Linked DNA regions of Pigmentiphaga sp. H8. The protein of the gene in region 1 interacts with the protein of each later gene in a pairwise test. Links are inferred from orthologs where the notes say so. Each region holds a gene or a part of one and is shown in the gene's direction. Other genes may lie near its edges. The genes, in order: EGT29_RS09250 and lpdA.

Region 1 (3,356 bases):
GGCCACGCCCTTTTCCAGCATCTTCAGGAACAGCCACTGGTTCCACTTGTAGTACCCGGGATCGCAGGCGGCCATCTCGCGCGACCAGTCGATGCCCAGCCCCATCGCCTTCATCTGCTTCTTCATGTAGGCGATGTTGTCGTAGGTCCATTTCGCCGGCGGCACCTTGGACTTGATGGCGGCGTTCTCGGCCGGCATGCCGAAGGCGTCCCAGCCCATGGGCATCAGGACGTTGTAGCCCTTCATGCGCAACTGCCGGTACATGGCGTCGTTGATCGTGTAGTTGCGCACGTGGCCCATGTGCAGCTTGCCGCTGGGGTAGGGCAGCATCGAGCAGGCGTAGAACTTGGGCTTTTCCGAGCCGTCGGCGTTCTTCGCGTGTTCTACCGTCAGGTAGGCGTTGGTCGCTTCCCAGTGCTTCTGGGCAGCGGATTCGATGTCGTTGGGAGCGTAGCGTTCCTGCATGGGTTCCGGGCTGGTCTCTAAGGTATTCTGGCGCGGCGATGACGCCCATGGCCGCGGGCCTGGGCCGGCTCGCGCGGGGCGGCCGACCGGCTAAACCCCTCATTATAGGAGCAGGCGGGGCTCTCCTGGGCCAGCGATGCTAGACTGCCTGCCGCACTCTCTCATTCCAGCCTTCCGCGCCATGTCCCTGCTCGACAACCTCAACGCCCCCCAGCACGCCGCCGTCACGATCGAACCCCGCCACGCCCTGGTGCTGGCCGGCGCCGGCAGCGGCAAGACACGGGTGTTGACCACGCGCATGGCCTGGCTGATCCAGACCGGCCAGGTCAGCCCGCACGGGCTGATGGCCGTCACTTTCACCAACAAGGCTGCGCGCGAGATGCTGACCCGTATCAGCGCGCTGCTGCCCATCAATACCCGCGGCATGTGGATAGGCACCTTCCACGGCCTGTGCAACCGGATGCTGCGCGCGCACTACCGGGATGCCGGGCTGCCCCAGACCTTCCAGATCCTGGACACGGCCGACCAGTTGTCGGCCATCAAGCGGCTGCTCAAGGGCGCGGGCGTGGACGACGAGAAATATCCGCCGCGCCAGTTGCAGCACTTCATCAACGCCGCCAAGGAAGAGGGCCTGCGCCACACCGAGGTCGAGGCGTACGACAGCTTCAACCGGCAGATGGTGGAGCTCTACGGCATGTACGACGCCCAGTGCCAGCGCGAGGGCGTGGTCGACTTCCCCGAGCTGCTGCTGCGCTGCTACGAGCTGCTGACCCACAACGCGCCCATCCGCGAGCACTACCAGCACCGCTTCCGCCACATCCTGGTGGACGAGTTCCAGGATACCAACCGGCTCCAGTACCGCTGGCTCAAGCTGCTGGCGGGCGGCGGCGCGGCCCTGTTCGCCGTGGGCGACGACGACCAGTCCATCTACGCCTTCCGTGGCGCCAACGTGGGCAACATGGCGGAGTTCGAGCGCGAATACGCCCACGAGCGGGTCATCCGGCTCGAGCAGAACTACCGGTCGCACGGCCACATCCTGGACGCGGCCAACACGCTGATCCGCAACAACTCCGGCCGCCTGGGCAAGAACCTGTGGACCGACCAGGGACACGGCGAACCCATCCGCGTCTACGAGGCGCTGTCCGATGCCCAGGAAGCCCAGTGGGTGATCGAGGAAATCCGCTCGCTGGTGGGCGAGGGCAGGCTGCGCCGCGAGGTCGCCATCCTGTACCGCAGCAACGCCCAATCGCGGGTGCTGGAGCATGCGCTGTTCTCGTCGGGCATTCCCTACAAGGTCTACGGCGGCCTGCGCTTCTTCGAGCGCCAGGAGGTCAAGCACGCGCTGGCCTATCTGCGCCTGATGGAAAATCCGCACGACGACACGGCCTGGATGCGGGTGGTGAATTTCCCGGCGCGGGGCATAGGCGCCCGCACGCTGGAGCAGCAGGCCGACATCGCGCGCCTGCACAATTGCAGCCTGTATTCGGCGGTGAGCCAGGTGCCGGGCCGGGGTGGCAACAACCTGGCGCAGTTCGCGAGCCTGATCGACCGCATGCGTTTCGAGACGCAGAACCTGCCGCTGCACGAGATCGTGGACCACGTGATCGATGCCAGCGGCCTGATCCAGCACTATCTGCAGGAAAAGGAAGGCGCCGAACGCATCGAGAACCTGCGGGAACTGGTCAACGCGGCGGCGGCCTTCGCCGCCGAGGACGGCTACGGGCTGGCCGATGCCGGCGCGCTGGCGCAGACCCTGCCCGAGTCCGGCGTCGAGCTGCCGTCTCCGCTGGCGGCCTTCCTGTCGCACGCGGCGCTGGAAGCGGGCGACAACCAGGCGAGCGAGGGGCAGGACGCGGTCCAGCTCATGACGGTGCACGCGGCCAAGGGCCTGGAGTTCGAGGCCGTCTTCATCACCGGGCTGGAGGAAGGGTTGTTCCCGCACGAGAACAGCGTCCTGGAGCAATCCGGGCTGGAAGAGGAGCGGCGGCTGATGTACGTGGCGGTGACGCGCGCCCGCGAGCGCCTGTACCTGAGCTTCTCGCAGACGCGCATGCTGCATGGCCAGACCCGCTACAACATGCGGTCGCGGTTCCTGAGCGAGGTGCCCGAGGAATCGCTGAAGTGGCTGACGCCTCGCGACGGCCGGGCCAAGGCGGTGGATACCGCCGGCGGCTGGGGGCGCGCCGCCTGGGGCGAGGGCTCCGAGCGCGGCAGCTTTTCGCGGCCGGCCAAGGACGCCCCCTACGTGGGTTCGTCCGAGGGCTATTCGAGCCGCCGCACGTCGGACGCCGGGGTCGAGGTCAACGGCCGCATCTTCAAGGTAGGCCAGAGCGTGGCGCATCCGAAGTTCGGCGAAGGCGTCATCGTCAGCCTCATGGGCAGCGGCCAGGACGCCCAGGTCCAGGTCAATTTCGGCGGCGTGGGCACCAAGACGCTGGCGCTCGCCATGGCCAAGCTCGATCCGGCCTGAGCGGCCCCAGCCCTGGCGGCCGACGGCGTTGTGGGTGGGCAGGTCCGCCCAAATCTTGTAGCGGAACGCCTGCCGCAGCAGGTCAGTTACGGCGCTGGGGGCGGCGCAGGCCGGGCGCGGGCGACGGGCCGTCCTTGTGCCGGAAGCTGATGCGTCCCTTGGTCAGGTCGTACGGAGACAGTTCCATCGTGACGCGGTCACCGGCCAGGATACGGATGCGGTGCTTGCGCATCTTTCCGGATGCGTAGGCGGCAACCTCCATGCCGTTTTCCAGCGTGACGCGAAAGCTGGTCGCGGGCAGCACCTCGGCAACGATGCCTTCCATTTCGATCAGTTCTTCCTTATTCGCCATGGTCAATTCCTCCTGTACATGCGAATGCATAAATGCGAGCTTCGGCCACGGCGGGGCCATGGCATGCGG
Region 2 (3,230 bases), 510 kb from region 1 along the record:
CTCAACAAGGAAAACGAGAAGTCCGGCGTCAAGGTCACGATGCTCGCGTTCCTGATCAAGGCCGTGGTCTCGGCGCTGAAGAAATTCCCCGAGTTCAACGCCTCGCTGGAAGGCGACAACCTGATCCTGAAGAAGTACTTCCACATCGGTTTCGCCGCCGACACGCCCAACGGGCTGGTGGTGCCGGTCATCCGCGACGCCGACAAGAAGGGCGTCCTGGAGCTGGCCAAGGAAACCTCCGAACTGGCCAAGAAGGCGCGCGACGGCAAGCTCTCGCCCTCGGAAATGCAGGGTGGCTGCTTCTCGATCTCGTCGCTGGGCGGCATCGGCGGCACCAGCTTCACGCCCATCATCAACGCGCCCGAAGTGGCCATCCTGGGCGTCAGCCGCTCGGCCATGAAACCCGTGTGGGATGGCAAGCAATTCGTGCCGCAACTGACGCTGCCCATGTCGCTGTCGTACGACCACCGCGTCATCGACGGCGCAGCCGGCGCCCGTTTCAACGCCTACCTGGCCTCGGTGCTGGCGGACTACCGCCGCATCCTGCTGTAAGGAGCAACGGATGGCGATAGAACTGAAAGTACCCGACATCGGCGACTTCAAGGAAGTCGAAGTCATCGAGATCCTGGTGGCCGTGGGCGACACCATCAAGGCCGAGCAAAGCCTGATCACCGTCGAATCCGACAAGTCCTCCATGGAAATCCCCGCCGAACAGGGCGGGGTGGTCAAGGCCATCAAGGTCAAGGTCGGCGACAAGGTCAGCGAAGGCTCGGTGCTGCTCGAGATCGACGCCGCCGAAGGCGGTGCCGCCGCCAGCCCGGCCCCGGCCGTGGACACCAAGTCCCGTACCGGCTTCCCCAAGGTCGAACTGGCGCCCGCCGCCATGCACGAACTGGGCGAACCCACCTCCGACAAGCCGGACCCCGATCCTGTCCCGCTGACGACTCCGGCACCGGCCGCCGCCAGCTTCGGCGGCAAGGCCGACCAGAGCTTCGACGTCGTGGTCCTGGGCGCCGGCCCCGGCGGCTACTCCGCCGCCTTCCGCGCCGCCGACCTCGGCCTGAAAGTGGCCCTGATCGAACGCTACGCCACCCTGGGCGGCGTCTGCCTGAACGTCGGCTGCATTCCCTCCAAGGCCCTGCTGCACACCGCCGCCGTGGTCGAGGAAGCCGCCAAGATGGCCGAACACGGCATCACCTTCGGCAAGCCCGAAATCGACCTCACCAAGCTGCGCGCGTTCAAGGACGGCGTCGTCGGCAAGCTGACCGGCGGCCTGGCCGGCATGGCCAAGGCCCGCAAGGTTACCGTCGTGACCGGCGTGGGCGCCTTCGTCGGCCCCAACCACATCGAAGTGCAGGGCAAGGACGGCAAACAGGTCATCCAGTTCGCCAGCGCCATCATCGCCGCCGGCAGCCAGTCCGTGAAGCTGCCCTTCGCCCCCGAAGACGAACGCATCGTCGACTCCACCGGCGCGCTGCTCTTGAAAAGCGTGCCCAAGAAGATGCTCATTATCGGCGGCGGCATCATCGGCCTCGAAATGGGCACGGTGTATTCGACCCTGGGCGCTCGCCTGGACGTCGTCGAAATGCTGGACGGCCTGATGCAGGGCGCCGACCGCGACCTGGTCAAGGTCTGGCAGAAGATGAACGAACACCGCTTCGACAACATCATGTTGAAGACGAAGACGGTGGGCATCGAGGCCAAGAAAGACGGCATCTGGGTCACCTTCGAGGGCGAAAAGGCCCCCAAGGAACCCCAGCGCTACGACCTCGTGCTGCAGGCCGTCGGCCGCAGCCCCAACGGCAAGAAGATCGGCGCCGACAAGGCCGGCGTGCAGGTGGGCGACCGCGGATTCATTTCCGTCGATTCCCAGATGCGTACCAACGTGCCGCACATTTATGCGATCGGCGACATCGTCGGCCAACCCATGCTGGCCCACAAGGCCGTGCATGAAGGCCACGTGGCCGCCGAAGCCGCGGCCGGCCAGAAGAGCCACTTCGACGCCACCGTGATCCCGTCCGTGGCCTACACGGACCCGGAAGTCGCGTGGGTGGGCCTGACCGAAGACGAAGCCAAGAAGCAGGGCCGCAAGGTCACCAAGGGCATGTTCCCCTGGGCCGCTTCGGGCCGCGCCATCGCCAATGGGCGGGACGAAGGGTTTACCAAGCTGCTGTTCGACGAGGAAACGCACCGGATCGTGGGTGGCGGCATCGTGGGTACGAATGCCGGCGACATGATCGGCGAGGTCGCCCTGGCGATCGAGATGGGGGCGGATATGGTGGATATCGGGAAGACCATTCATCCGCATCCGACTCTGGGTGAGTCGATCGGGATGGCGGCTGAGGTGGCGGAAGGGGTGTGTACGGATTTGCCGCCGGTTAGGAAGAAGTAGTTGTCGTTGGGAAAAAAGCCGCACCTAGTGCGGTTTTTTTTGTTCAACGAAAGTAGGACGGCTATATTGTTGGACCAGGGGGTTTTTGAAGTTGAAAAAATTACTGCCGATGTGCTCACGCTGGACGAACAGGGCATCAAGGGTTTCGAATTGTACTTATGGTTCGGTATCGTGGCACGCACCGGCACTCCAGACAGCATCGTCGCCAAACTGAATCAGATCATCACGCAGGTGGCGGAGACGCCGGAATTCAAACAGCGGCCAAAGGCGCCAGGAGCAGATAGGTGAGCCGCCAGCGGCGTTCGAGGCGATGATTAAGGATTCGGGCCAAAATTTGTCAAAGATTGACTGCCAAAGCTGCACGAACGGCAAAGCTTTAATTCGGTTTATATAATCTTTGCACTACTATTGATCGCAAATTCGAACGAACACGAATTTTGCATTGTTTTCTCCAGTGTTCGTCTTCTCCCAGCTGAAGCACCTCTAATTCTATAGAAGGCATCTTCAATACCTCTTCTCATTAGCATCAAGAAATGCGAATTTTAAAAAATCGCTTTGTGGAAGAAACGAATGCCAGATGTCTCCGAAGATCCTAGAGTTGAGCCAGGTATCTATGGCAAAGGCGAAGCAGAAAAGATGTTATGGCTTGCGTCGGCTTATGCGCAAGGAGCCGAGGTGCTAGTTAATTCGATGTTAGACGATCAGTACCAAGCTGATCATGCGCAATGGTTAGTTGTCTCACATCTTTGCCGACATGCTCTTGAGCTTTACTTAAAAGGTTGCATCGGAATTGCTACAGGGGCCATACCAAGAAGCACACACCGTATAGATCAACTTC

The links.
Region 2: the proteins of EGT29_RS09250 (region 1) and lpdA interact in binary tests that used the Escherichia coli proteins (3 or more experiments, as listed by UniProt). The link is inferred for Pigmentiphaga sp. H8 from one-to-one orthologs.

Annotation. Positions count from the first base shown.
Region 1 is NZ_CP033966.1:1,954,935-1,958,290, forward strand. What follows is about bases 249-3,290. They hold EGT29_RS09250 (UvrD-helicase domain-containing protein), read left to right. Parts: upstream 249-646; coding sequence 647-2,935; downstream 2,936-3,290. Other genes in these bases: leuS (leucine--tRNA ligase), read right to left, coding at 249-465; infA (translation initiation factor IF-1), read right to left, coding at 3,018-3,287. In the rest of the region: more of leuS, read right to left, coding at 1-248. UniProt on the Escherichia coli protein: A helicase with DNA-dependent ATPase activity. Unwinds DNA duplexes with 3'-5' polarity. Translocates on single-stranded DNA with 3'-5' polarity. Initiates unwinding more efficiently from a nicked substrate than double-stranded DNA.
Region 2 is NZ_CP033966.1:2,465,023-2,468,252, forward strand. What follows is about bases 62-2,977. They hold lpdA (dihydrolipoyl dehydrogenase), read left to right. Parts: upstream 62-562; coding sequence 563-2,392; downstream 2,393-2,977. Other genes in these bases: aceF (dihydrolipoyllysine-residue acetyltransferase), read left to right, coding at 62-552; EGT29_RS11745 (tripartite tricarboxylate transporter substrate-binding protein), read left to right, coding at 2,393-2,680; EGT29_RS11750 (hypothetical protein), read left to right, coding at 2,963-2,977. Also shown: more of aceF, read left to right, coding at 1-61; more of EGT29_RS11750, read left to right, coding at 2,978-3,230. UniProt on the Escherichia coli protein: Lipoamide dehydrogenase is a component of the glycine cleavage system as well as of the alpha-ketoacid dehydrogenase complexes.